Regions from separate parts of the Bradyrhizobium sp. Kon56 genome, predicted to be linked through region 1. Evidence: predicted binding sites of a transcription regulator. Region 1 holds the regulator's gene; each other region holds the start of a gene.

Region 1 (4,187 bases):
TAACTCCCGGGCAGGCAGGGAGCTGATCGATTCAGGCCATGGCGCGTTCTCGCCTTGCCATGATTTTCGTCGCTTCCATGACCACTCTCCTGCCGATCTGTGACCTCCTTCGGATCATGCCGCGACGCGCTTGATCCTGCCTTCCGGAACAATGTGAAGGGGCGGGATGACTGTGCCTGCTCAGCCGCTTTTGCCTCTGCGCCTGCGCTCGGCTAGAAGACGTGCGGAACATTCGCCCGAACGTGCCGAGCAGGAGTTTTCGCCGTGGCCTTGATGCCGGTTTCTGACGCGCTTGCCGCGGTGCTGGCGGGTGCAGAGCCGCTGCCGGAAGAAATGATTTCCCTCGACGAGGCCTACCATCGCGTGCTCGCGCGTGACGTCGTGGCGCGGCGCACGCAGCCGCCGCAAGCGATGTCGGCGATGGACGGCTACGCGGTGCGCGCGGCCGACGCCGCGACGATCGATTCGGAGCTCACCGTCATCGGCGAAGTCGCAGCGGGCCGACCGTTCGAGGGAACGGTCGGAGCCGGCGAGGCCGTGCGGATCTTCACCGGCGGCGTCGTTCCCTTTGGCGCGGACGCCGTCGTGATCCAGGAGGACACGGTCGCCGCCGGCAAGCGGATCACGATCAAGGAAGCCGCAATCGCCGGCCGGCACATCCGCCCCGCCGGCGTCGATTTCCGCGAGGGCGACGTGCTCCTGCGCAAGGGAAGCCGTTTGACCGAGCGAGACCTCGCGCTCGCCGCCGGGATGAATCATCCGCACCTTGCCGTTGTCAGGCGTCCGAAAGTCGCGATTCTCGCCACCGGCGACGAGCTGGTGATGCCGGGCACCACGCCCGGCCACGGCCAGATCGTCTATTCCAACGGCTACGCCCTGCACGCGCTCGCCCGCAGCGAGGGCGCCGAGACCATCGACCTCGGTATTGCCGCCGACACGCTGGAGGCGACCACCGCCGGCATCCGCCGCGCCCGCGAGAGCGGCGCCGACGTCCTGATCACGACCGGCGGCGCATCGGTCGGCGACCACGATCTGGTCCAGCAGGCACTGCGGGACGAAGGCATCGCGATGGCGTTCTGGAAGATCGCGATGCGGCCAGGCAAGCCAATGATGCACGGGCGACTCGGCGCAATGGGTGTGATCGGCCTGCCGGGCAATCCCGTATCGTCCTACGTGTGCGCTTTCCTGTTCATGGTGCCGCTGATTCGCGCCCTGTCGGGCCGTTCAGTGATTCACCATCGCCGTGAACGCGCCGTGCTCGGCCGCGACGTCGGCGCCAACGACCAGCGCGAGGACTATCTGCGCGCGCATCTTGAGGAGCGTGACGATGGCACACGCGTCGTTGTTCCCGTCAATCATCAGGACTCTTCGCTGCTTGCGAATCTCGCTGCAGCACAGGTACTTCTCGTCCGCGCACCATTCGCGCCGAAGGCCGAAGCAGGCACGGCTTGCGAAGTGTTGCGGCTCCCCGTCTGAGCGCCCCCGCAACGCGCGTTCCGCGCACTTTGCTCTGTTCACGGTAAATTAAGCAGTTGCGGAACATGTATCGAACATATAGTGTCTGTTCATGATTTGTTTCGAGCATGCAGCGGCTTATGGCCGAATTCAGCGTCTCGGAATCGGACGACATCAACCGGGGGACTTTGGTCGAGATGTTAACGCGCAAACAATACGAGCTTCTGCGGTTCATCAGTGAACGTCTGAAGGAAAGCGGCGTGCCGCCCTCCTTCGACGAGATGAAGGATGCGCTCGATCTGCGCTCGAAGTCGGGCATCCATCGCCTGATCACGGCGCTCGAGGAGCGTGGCTTCATCCGACGCCTGCCCAACCGCGCCCGTGCGATTGAAGTCATCAAGCTGCCGGAGCTCCAGGCAGCCGCTGGCAGCCGCCGCGGCTTCACGCCGAGCGTCATCGAGGGCAATCTCGGCAAGGTGCGTGCGAGCGCGAGCCTGCCCGCTGACGAGGGCGAACGTCCCGTCGCGGTGCCGGTGATGGGCCGCATCGCGGCCGGCACGCCGATCGAGGCGTTGCAGACCCGCAGCCATACTATCAGCGTACCGCCTGACATGCTCGGCTCGGGCGAGCATTACGCGCTGGAAGTGCGCGGCGACTCGATGGTCGAAGCCGGCATTCTCGACGGCGACATGGCCCTGATCCAGCGCAACGAGAGCGCCGATACCGGCGACATCGTGGTGGCGCTGATCGACGACGAGGAAGCGACGCTGAAGCGCTTCCGCCGTCGCGGCGCCTCGATCGCGCTCGAGCCCGCCAACGCGGCCTATGAGGTCCGCATCCTGCCGCCCAACCGGGTGAAGATTCAGGGCAAGCTGATCGGGCTTTACCGGAAGTACTGATACCGGGAGTCTTTCTATCGGCAGTACTTCATATCGGAAGCACTTCATGCCGGAGGTGCTTGGCGCCTCGCGCGCTTCCGATCGGCATCGCCGGTCAGAGATTGGAGCGGATCATCGTCCGCTCCGGCTGGATAGCCTTTCTGGTTCTGCACAGACTATCCGGCCCCTCCTCCAACGCTGGCTCCTCGCCACGCCGACGAAGCAGCACCGCTTCAAGCAGCACCGCTTCAAGCAGCACCGCTTCGCGGCTCGGTTGTTCGAGGAAACAGCGACCAGCGGTCAAGTTCGGCCGTTGCAGCCAAGTTGGCAATGTTCGCGTACGCGCCTCCCGAATGCATCGCGGCGAGCTTTGTTCCTATTGAATTCGGGAAAGATAATGTGATCGCGGCTTGCGGAAGCCAGCCGCAGATTTGCCCACAACCAAGCAGAGCGTTCGTGCTTCCACTCTGATAGAGGCCTGCGCCTCGATAAGAGACGCGGGTTGCTATCCCAGCATGAGGAGCACCCGATGTGTGACTACAGCCTACATGCCGTCGCGTCGCGCCCCGCCGAAGTCGGCGAGACGATCGTCACGACAAGCTTCCGCGGCACCTCGACGCGCGGCTTCGCCTCTGCAGCCGATCCGTCTGTTGCCGTCTGCCTGCTGCCGGGGACGGAGCTCGCCTTCGCCGACGACGTCCGCTACGACAATCGCTGGATCTGGACGCGCACCATCAATTCCCGCGTGGGCAAGTTCGGCAAGATCGATCCGCACGTTCCCGACCGCCATCATGATGCGATCGAATTCCCCGACGGCAAATACGTGCTGGTGACGCAGCTCGTCGAAGGCCAGCGCGCGACGGTGCTGCAACTGCCGGTGACTCAGTCGGTCACCGAGCGCGAGCACAAGGCGCAGATCACCGCCGACAGGCAGCCGACCGTCACGCACCTGCCGATCGGCTGACAGAGCCGCCCTCCGGCTACGAAGTCGGAGGTCAGGATTAAATCGCCATCGCCGGCCGTGGCCGGCGAGATGGTGTGGTTTGCACCCCGCTAATCCGAACGGACGCACCGAACCACTGCGTTGCTCCGCACCATCAGATCAATCGACGGCTTGCAGGTCGGTGTCCGCCGGCGTTGCGTCCTTGATGCGAGGCGCGGTCGACTTTGGCGCGAGGCTGCCGTCGAAATCACCCTCGCCGGCGCCGGCCGGCAACCAGGGGCGGCTCGTGCCTCTCGCCCTCACTGCCTGAACCACAAAACCGTCACCACGCTGCGTCAGCGCCAGCGCGCTCTGGCTGGCGAGCCGCTGCCGATCGACCACCATCGCCGCGCAATCAGGCGGTGCGGGACGAGTCGTCACCACCAGCGCGGCCCGACTGCAATCGTCCGCGAGAGCGTCGACGCGCAGTGCCAGCGCGACCAGCCTCCCGTCGGCCAGTGGCGTCACGCAGCCGGATTCGTCGCAGGACACGCCATCGGCAAGCGAGGCTCTGCCCGCATCGCGCGGATCGGCGTCGGCAGCGAGCCATTCCTTGAGCAGAAAGCTGTCCTTGTTCGTCCTGATCAGGTGCAGATATCCGTCCCTGCCCCGCACCGCGACGCTGGCGCCATCCCCGGCAATCAGGATGTCGGGCTGCCGCGCCGACAGTCCCCAGAGGATCGCTGCCAGCAGCACCAGGGCGCCGGACCAGCGCAGCGGCGTGCGCAACAAGCCGAGCACAATGATTCCCAGGCTCGCCGCGATCAGCGGCGCGATCCCGAACGCCGGGATGCGGCCCACCGCGCCCGGCAAGGCCGCGACCCAGCGCGAGACCGCGACCATCCACTCGATGCCAATCCCCATCAGCCACC
Region 2 (4,187 bases), on a different contig from region 1:
GGCGTGCCTCGACATCTGTCCCCGAAAGAAAAACCCAGTTGGCGGATTCAGTCAACCGAGAACGAGCGCCGGGCAGGGCAGGATCATCGGCTCTAATGCGATAGATCGGAGGCGTCGCCGCCGCTTGCAGCCAGACCTGGCCATCCTCGAGCCAGGCGCGGGAGACGAGACCGCCCAACAGTCTGCGGGCAGAAACCGTTTCCCAAGCTTGGTACGCCGGCGATGAAACCGCTGGCGCGGCCAATAATAGCCAGGGATTGAGATCGGTAACGATTTCACGGTCGGGGACAAAGTCACGAACATAGCGAGTGGGGTCGATAGACCCAAGCAAAGGCTCGGCTCGCGGTGGCGTTTGCGCGAAATCCCATGAAGCGAACTCCAATCCTCGTGCGCGAAATGCCTGAGTGGAATTGAAGTCGGCGATCGCGAGGCGCGGAAGGACAGTTCGCTGCGCCAAATATTGTGGGATGTCGGACTGGAAGATAAAGAAGGCGCAGCCGTCGGCAGTTGGCTTTCCGAGCGTGATCACGATCTCACGGGTCGAATCAAAGATATCACCCCCAACGAGATCACCACCGAGACCCGGATTATAGACTTGCAAGGACGAGAACGGCGGTGGGACATCGTCGACGAAGCCGAGCCAGGCGACCTGCGCATCGACGGACGGTAGCCGGCCTCGCAACACGAGGGCGTCAATACGTTCGTCCGCCACGGCGCCGTTCGCGACAAGCTCACGTACGCGTTCGACCAGATGTGTTGATCTCGAAGTCATCGAGTGTGATCTTGTCCCTGATGATAATCTCGCCCCTGTCGCGGTTCACCGAAATGACTGAAGACATCAAACCGACAGGGAAGGTCAATTTGACCCCGCTTGCCGTCTCAACGCGACGGTTCTTGGGAGCCTGAATTGCGTTCTTTTGGAGCACGAACGATTCGCCCGCCATTCCTTCGCGCTTCAGCTTTGCCTTGAAGTCGGTCAGCACGGGGCTATCATCAGGCAGCGGCCCGAAAATGCTCTTCAGCCAATTTTCAGCACTTTCGCCGTCGACAGAACCGCCTGACTGGCTGGCGTCGTAGAGGCGTTGCGCCAGATTTTTCATCGTGTCCTGCGGAAGTATGTCTTTGTGCTTGTGCGCAATGTTGCGCGTGACCTCGACGATTGTCCTTGTCAGCTCCTCTTCCGTTCGCTGGCGTCGCACGAGCAAGAACTGTTCGAAATAGGCCGCAGGCCGCTGCGGATTTTGACGATCGACAACGCAGATTTCGTCGCGCTCTTTGCCGAGCTTGATGAGCGCGGCCTTCTGCAGGGCATTGCGGTTCTGGACAAAAGTCCGCTCAATCTCGCCGAAGGTCGGCTTCGGCTTGCCCGAACGGCCGCGGCTGACGTCGTAGTCGTAGCTGAGAACCTTTTCGTCCTCGAATTTCAGAAGTGCATATAATCGGCCACCTGAACAAGACAGCGAGAAGATCAAGAAGGCACCGACAGCCGTGCTGCCTCCGTGAGCCTCATTGAACGCTGTCGCGAGTTTCTCGCTTTCCTCCTGGAAAGTTGCCCTATCCCGGCTGATCCGCGCCAGTTGCGCCCGCACCGGCGCGTCCGCGAGAAACTCGTATCGGTTTCCGCTGTTGACCGATCGGACGCGGCCCAGGAAAAAAGCTGCGTGTCGACCGGCATCGAACGCAGTCAGTAGCTGAAAATGTTCCTCTCCCGGGCCGACAATATGAAAAACGCTCTGATCGATGCGCAGGCTTTCGAGTTCCTGCTCAGTAAGGAAGGCCATTCATCACCATAGAACAAAAAGAGAACTGATCGCAATCACGCCGCTCTTTTATTCCAAAATTTGCGTCGTGTTCCGTTAAGAATCTTGCACCTTGTTAAGAATTCCACCCCCAACGTGTGGTCGGGCGCCGGTCTGTTGAACGGTGAACGAGCCGCCACGCCGCTAAATGGATTGCTGGTCCTCTCAAAAGTGTTCCCTTGGGTGGGGCGAGGGAGAACCCCAACGGTTTTCGCGAAGACATTTCACATTTTCCGTGTTGTGTGAGTGTTTTTCACGGTGTAAAAGGTTTTTGCGGCTCAAAGGCCAAATTGAGAGTGAAATTCACGACCGAGAAGGTTTTTCACGGATTTGGGACAATGGAAATAGAGTTTTCAGGGCCCGTGAGTATTTTTCATGACCGGAGGCTGCCGGAAGTGGCAACTCCTGCTGGCTATGCTGCGCTGATTGACGCCTACAACCTATCCGCCCCGGTCCCGCGCTTGCTTTCGGCCATCGGAACAAAGCACCGGATCATTGAGCAAGGGGGATGGCGCATCTATACGCCACGCCATGCGCCGGACGCGACGCTTGAGGGACATCTCACCTTCGCTCTCAAGAATGAAGGACTCGATCTTGCAATCCTGAAGCGGCTTTTCCTCGCCGTGAACGAGGATCAGGTTGCGGACCTTGTAAGACAGAAGCCGACCGGTCTGTACACGCGTCGTATCTGGTTTCTCCATGAATGGCTGTTGGAGCGCCAACTCAATCTGCCTGCGGCAGATAAGGTCTCTTACGTCGATGCCGTCGATACCGAACTCCAATACGCTACCTCCGGGCAGAATTCGGCACGGCACCGCGTCCGCAACAATCTGCCAGGAACACTGGAGTTCTGCCCGCTTGTTTTCAAGACTCCAGCACTGGGCGAGTTTATGGCGCAGGATCTCAAGGAGCGCGCCCGTGTCGTGGTGAGCCAAGTCCCGAAGGATCTGCTCGCGCGAACTGCCGCCTTCCTTCTCCTCAAGGATTCAAAGTCAAGCTACGTCATTGAAGGAGAGAGACCGCCACAGGACCGTATCCAGCGATGGGGCAGGGTCATCGGTGAAGCGGGACGGGCACCGCTCGACGAGGCGGAGTTTTTGCGCCTGCAGCGCATCGTGATCGGCGATGAGCGCTTCGTGAAACTTGGTTTCCGGAACGAAGGTGGTTTCGTCGGCGAGCATGAACGCGAGACGCAAAGACCTATCCCGGATCATATCAGCGCGCGTCACGAAGATATCCCCTCCCTCGTGCGCGCACTGATCGCGTTCGATCATGCGGCGGAAAACGAGCTTGATCCTGTCGTCGCTGCCGCCGTGCTCGCCTTCGGGTTCGTCTACATCCACCCGTTCGAGGACGGCAACGGACGCATTCACCGATACCTGATGCACCATGTTCTGGCACGGCGCGGATTCAATCCCGCCGGGATCCACTTTCCGGTTTCTGCCGCGATTCTCGACAAGATTAGCGAATACAAGAGCGTGTTGGAAAGCTATTCGACTAGATTGCTTCCATGTGTTGAATGGGAGTCGACCCCACAGGGCAACGTCAAGGTCTTGAACGATACAGGTGATTTTTATCGTTTCTTTGACGCGACGCCCCACGCCGAGTTTCTGTACGAATGCGTGCAGAGGACCATCGAACAAGATCTTCCAAAGGAAACGCAATTTTTACGGAGCTTCGATACCTTCCGCGCGGGCATCGAGAACATGATCGAAATGCCGGAGCGGACGCTCAACAACCTCTTCGGATTCCTGCAACAGAATGGAGGGCAACTCTCAAAGCGTGCCCGCGACAACGAATTCTCCGAACTAACGCCGGATGAAGTCACGAGGATTGAGGAGCTTTATCAAGCGGCCTTCTCGAAAGACTCTGGAACGGCGAGTTGACTGTGTCAGGGTGCCACCTTCATTGAATGGGGCCTGTCGGCTCAGATGCTGGTCGAGCCTTTGATAAAAAATAGCGCCCTCTGTCGGCGTGGTCGCAGCTAAGACGCGCCGCATCGGTGAGTTTTGACCCTGGGAGGTTATCTTCTTTTTCTTCTTTATCCGCATCCCGCCAGAGTTTCCCCGCAGAGGACTGTACGCGCGCGTCTCGCGCGTGGATTCCTTGAGCACGAGCGCTCATCGCCGTGCATCCTTCGAATTTGATTGCATCGATGCCGACTATGTTGATGGCGCCGGACCGCGGCTCTTGGACGGGTTTCGTGCTGAACAGACCAAACCATTCGCGCTCCTGCGCGTAGTGACGACACCAGCCCGATTTGGCCACTTTGCGGGCGCGACACCGGGGCCAGCCGATTGGTTTATCTCGAGATCGAGCCAGCCGGCTCCGGCCTGCCGGCATGGCACGCTCAACTTGAAGGCAACGGCTACTCGGCGCACGCACGCG
Region 3 (4,187 bases), on a different contig from region 1:
TAGTCGGCGATGCCGTGCGGGCCGCTTGCGACAAGGCCGACGGCTCCGATGACGCGCTGGTGCAAGATCCCGTTTCCTGCAAGGCGGCCTTCAAGGCGGAGACGCTGCGTTGCGCGAGCGGCAAGACGGGCGATCAGTGCCTCACCGACGCACAGATCAAGGCGATCGAGACCTTGCATGCGACCTACAAATTCCCGTTCGCGCTCGCCAATGGCCTCGACGATTATCCGGGCTGGGGCGTGTCGGGCGAGGACACGCCGGCGGTCGGCCCGACCGGCGGCTGGGTCGCGTGGTGGCTTGGCACGGCGCCTCCCGCGCAGCCGCCCGCGCCCAATAATGGCATCGCCTGGATCTACGGCGCCGGCGGCATCCAATACGTGTTCGCGCGCGATCCCAAGCTCGACGTGACGACGTATAAGCCCGAAGCGCACAAGGCGCGGCTGCTCGAGGTCTCCAGCCTGATGGATTCCACCGACCCCGACCTCAGCCGCTTCCGCGCTCGCGGCGGCCGGCTGATCATGCTCGAACATATGGCGGACTACGCGCAAAGCCCCTATGCCGGCATCCGCTATTTCGAGAACGTCGAACGCAAGGTCGGCAAAGCCGAGACGGCCGAGTTCGCGCGGCTCTACACCGCGCCAGGGGTCGACCATGTCGGCTCCGGCGCGCCGGCCAATGTCGACATGCTGAGCGTGCTGGTCGACTGGGTCGAAAAGGGCAGGGCGCCCGGCGATCTGGAAGTTACCGAGCAGAAGGTCGAGGCGCCGTCGTTTGCGACGCTTCGCGCGCAGCCGCTGTGCCGCTGGCCAACGTGGCCGCACTACAAGAGCGGCCCAGTGACGGAGGCGTCGAGCTTCACCTGCGCGCCGTAGCAGGCGCGCCACTTCGGAGCGTCACCCGGTGGCCATTGCCTGCGCGCCGCCGAGCAGCTGCGCGTTAAGCCGGCCGCCGGAGAACAGCATGTCGTCAAGCGCCTCGTCGATATCGGCGGAGATCACGGTGTTGCCGCCGTCCCGCGCGATGCTTCCTTGCGCCAGTCGTCGCATCAATTCCTTGATGAAGGCGCAACTTGTGCCCGCGCTGCGCCGGGCAGCCTCTGCGATCACCGCCCCATCGAGCGGCAGTCCCTTGCCGTAGAGCCGGACCAGCTTGCCGCGGCCGGTCTCGTCGGGCAGCGGCACTTCGATGGCTTGATCGATGCGGCCGGGACGACCCGCGAGAGCTCCCTCGAGGTCCTCCGGCCGATTGGTGGTCAGGACGAACAGGATGTCGGCATCTTCCTTCAGCCCGTCCATCTCGTTGAGCAGCTTGTTCAGCATGGATTCCTCACACGGCCCCATGTCATCGCGGTCACGGGCGATGAGATCGACATCCTCGATCACCACCATCGACGGCTGGAGCAGCCGTGCCAGGCTCATATGGGCGCCGAGCAAACCGATCTGCTCGGCCGTGATGATCAGCGTCGTATGCCCGGGCAAATGCGTTGCCAGATAACGGATCGTGTGGGTCTTGCCGGTGCCCGGCGGCCCGTACAGCAAGATGCCTTTGCGTGTCGATTGGCCCAGCCGGCGCAATTGGTCTCGGGTGTTGACGAAGGTCAGAACGTTGCGATCGAGCAGCCGCAGGGTCTGCTCCGGCAGGATCACCTCGTCGCGCGTGACCTGCGGCAAGCGATGCACCGTGATGCCGCGCGAGCGACCGCGATAGTCGGAATCGGCATCGAGCGACAGGATCTTGCCGCGATAGGTCCGCGCAGCCTGTACGGCTTCTTCCAATTCACTGAAGCATTGCTGGACGAGAGCCGCGCCTGCGGAACCTGAGGGTACCAGGATTTCGATCCGAATTCCGGGCTCGCGACTGTATTCGCGGTGTGCGCAGAGCAAAACCGCATAGCGGAGATGATCCTGCTCACACAGCCACAGCCCGTTATCCAGACACTTGACCGGGCTCTTCTCGCCTACGTCGACGTCGGAATATTGCAGCGGGGCAATCGCGATCGCATAGCGGCCCTCCTTGAGCAGTCGTGGAATCGACAGCGTTTCGTAGCGCTGCTCCTCGTTCAGTCCCACCAGCCGGATGGCCTTGCCGAAGAGCCGGTCGACGGCGGCCTGGAGATCGACCCGCATGTGGCCAGGAAACTGGCGGATCGTGGTCACGAGTTTGCTGCGCGCGGTGCTGGCAAGGTGCCAATCGAGAACGTCGCAAGCAAAGTCGAAATCTTCCTCTTGTTCGTTCGAGGGTTCATCCGCCGCACGCATGCAGTCGCTGCACAGCCAGACCGTTCGGTCGCCGATACGAACGTCGGTCTGTCCCTCAGGCTTGCCACAGAGTTCGCAAGGAGTCTTGACCGCCTCTAGCGTGACCTGCAGTTGGTGGCCGGCCAATTCGATGGATTGTTGCGCAGATTTGAAAAGGGCTTCGGCAACCGATTGCGGGTAAGGTCCGCAAACCGCTTTTTCCTTCTGCTCGATCTGGGTGATCAGCGCGGTCGCTTCACGGTCTGATTTGCCGAAAACCTGCCGAAGCAGATCCATCACGAATTGGTCCGGCGTATCATCGTCATTATGAATTACGAGCTGGGTCGGCTGGTTCTCGCCACGCATACTGTTCATCACGAAAGGTCTCCGGGACAATCTATGATTGAATAGAACGAATAGAGAACATAAAAGGAAGCGGCCGTCAAGCGTGACGGCGGCGGCTAATTGCGATTGGTGGGTGAGGTCCTGGTGCGCCGGGGCGGCCCTGTTCCTCGACGACTGCCGCGGCACATGTCCAGCTGCCGTCCTTTGACAATCTGATCCGCCTCAATTATCTATTTCGCATGCGAAATAAAGACGCGGGCGCGAGACACCATCGGTTGATCTACCTGTTGAGCGTGGCGCAGCGGCGCGTGCAGCGCTGGATGGCGGCGCAGCCTTCGAGCGAGGTCACGCCGGCGCAAGCGGGGCTGCTGTTCATCCTCGGCAAGCAGAACGGCGTCCTGATGGGTGAGGTGGGCGCGGCGCTCGACATGGGGCCGGCCGGCATCTCGGGGCTGGTCGACCGTACGGCGGCGGCTAAACTGGTCGAGCGGCGCGCGGATCACGAGGATGGTCGCGCCTGGCGCGTCTGGCTGACGCCGAAGGGGCGGACGGCACTGGCGCAGGCGAAGGCCAGCGCGGCACAGGTCAACGCGGCGTTGACGGACGGATTCACCAGTGCGGAGATCGATATCGTCGCGCGCTGGCTGACCAGCATTCAGGACAAGTTTCCAAGACAGCTTTCAACAGAGCTTTCTAGAGATCCATAGGAATAGAGGAGAGACCCATGACCGAGCACGTCCGGATCCGGAACGACGGCGGAATTCTCACGCTCACGCTGGCACGCCCCGACAAGAAGAATGCGCTGACGGATGCGATGTACGGCAAGCTCGCCGATGCCATCGAATCAGCCGAGCACGATCCGTCGGTCCGCGTGATCCTGATCCGCGGCGAAGGCGACATGTTTACCGCCGGCAACGATGTCGGCGAGTTCGCGGCGGTCGCGGCGGGCAAGTCGGAAGGAAGCCGCAACGTCGTGCGCTTCATCCAGTCGCTGGCGCGCTGCTCCCGGCCCTTGGTGGCCGCGGTGCAGGGCCGCGCCGTCGGCGTCGGCACCACGATGCTGCTGCATTGCGACCTCGTCGTGCTTGCCGCCAACGCGCAATTGTCGACGCCCTTCGTCAGCCTCGCACTGGTGCCGGAAGCAGCTTCCAGCCTGCTGATGCCGGCGCGCATCGGCTATGCGCGGGCCTACGAGATGTTCGCGCTGGGCGAGACGGTGCCGGCCAAATCCGCGCTGGAATGGGGGCTCGCCAACCGCGTCGTGCCGCTCGACAAGCTCGATGCCGAGGCGCTCGCGCTGGCGCAGCGTCTTGCCCGTCAGCCGGCCGGCGCACTCACCGCCACCAAGAAGCTGATGCGCAACGGCGAGACGCTGGTCGCGCAGATGAATGCCGAAGGCGAGCAGTTCGGGCTGCGCCTGCGCACCGCTGAGGCGCGCGAGGCCTTCACGGCGTTCGCGGAACGCCGCCCGCCGGATTTCACCAAGGTTGCGTGATATCCGGGACTGCGCTGAGGCCCGTCGGGCCGGAAACTCACGCCCATTCGATTAAAACCTTAATGGAACATTGGCATGTCGCGGGCAAGGTGGCGCTCGAAAGAATAGGC

Evidence for each region. The regulator LexA, encoded in region 1, represses DNA repair genes until DNA is damaged. The targets are predictions, from matches to a motif close to TGTTCNNNNTGTGTTCNG.
Region 2: a site for LexA is predicted at 1,791-1,808, ahead of AC0L3B_RS25210 (nucleoid-associated protein). Genes of this name have one in related genera too.
Region 3: a site for LexA is predicted at 2,646-2,663, ahead of AC0L3B_RS17900 (ATP-dependent Clp protease adaptor ClpS). Genes of this name have one in related genera too.

Annotation. Positions count from the first base shown of each region.
Region 1 covers NZ_JBVVOU010000016.1:62,116-66,302, reverse strand. Annotated here, with positions in the region: gene AC0L3B_RS23920 (hypothetical protein) at 1-26, shown strand, start outside; gene AC0L3B_RS23915 (molybdopterin molybdotransferase MoeA) at 265-1,476, shown strand; gene lexA (transcriptional repressor LexA) at 1,653-2,354, shown strand; gene AC0L3B_RS23905 (hypothetical protein) at 2,863-3,297, shown strand; gene AC0L3B_RS23900 (ComEC/Rec2 family competence protein) at 3,436-4,187, opposite strand, start outside.
Region 2 covers NZ_JBVVOU010000017.1:160,149-164,335, forward strand. Annotated here, with positions in the region: gene AC0L3B_RS25205 (hypothetical protein) at 1-772, opposite strand, end outside; gene AC0L3B_RS25210 (nucleoid-associated protein) at 732-1,781, opposite strand; gene AC0L3B_RS25215 (Fic family protein) at 2,138-3,685, shown strand.
Region 3 covers NZ_JBVVOU010000010.1:31,926-36,112, reverse strand. Annotated here, with positions in the region: gene AC0L3B_RS17905 (tannase/feruloyl esterase family alpha/beta hydrolase) at 1-872, shown strand, start outside; gene AC0L3B_RS17900 (ATP-dependent Clp protease adaptor ClpS) at 894-2,612, opposite strand; gene AC0L3B_RS17895 (MarR family winged helix-turn-helix transcriptional regulator) at 2,822-3,289, shown strand; gene AC0L3B_RS17890 (enoyl-CoA hydratase) at 3,307-4,077, shown strand.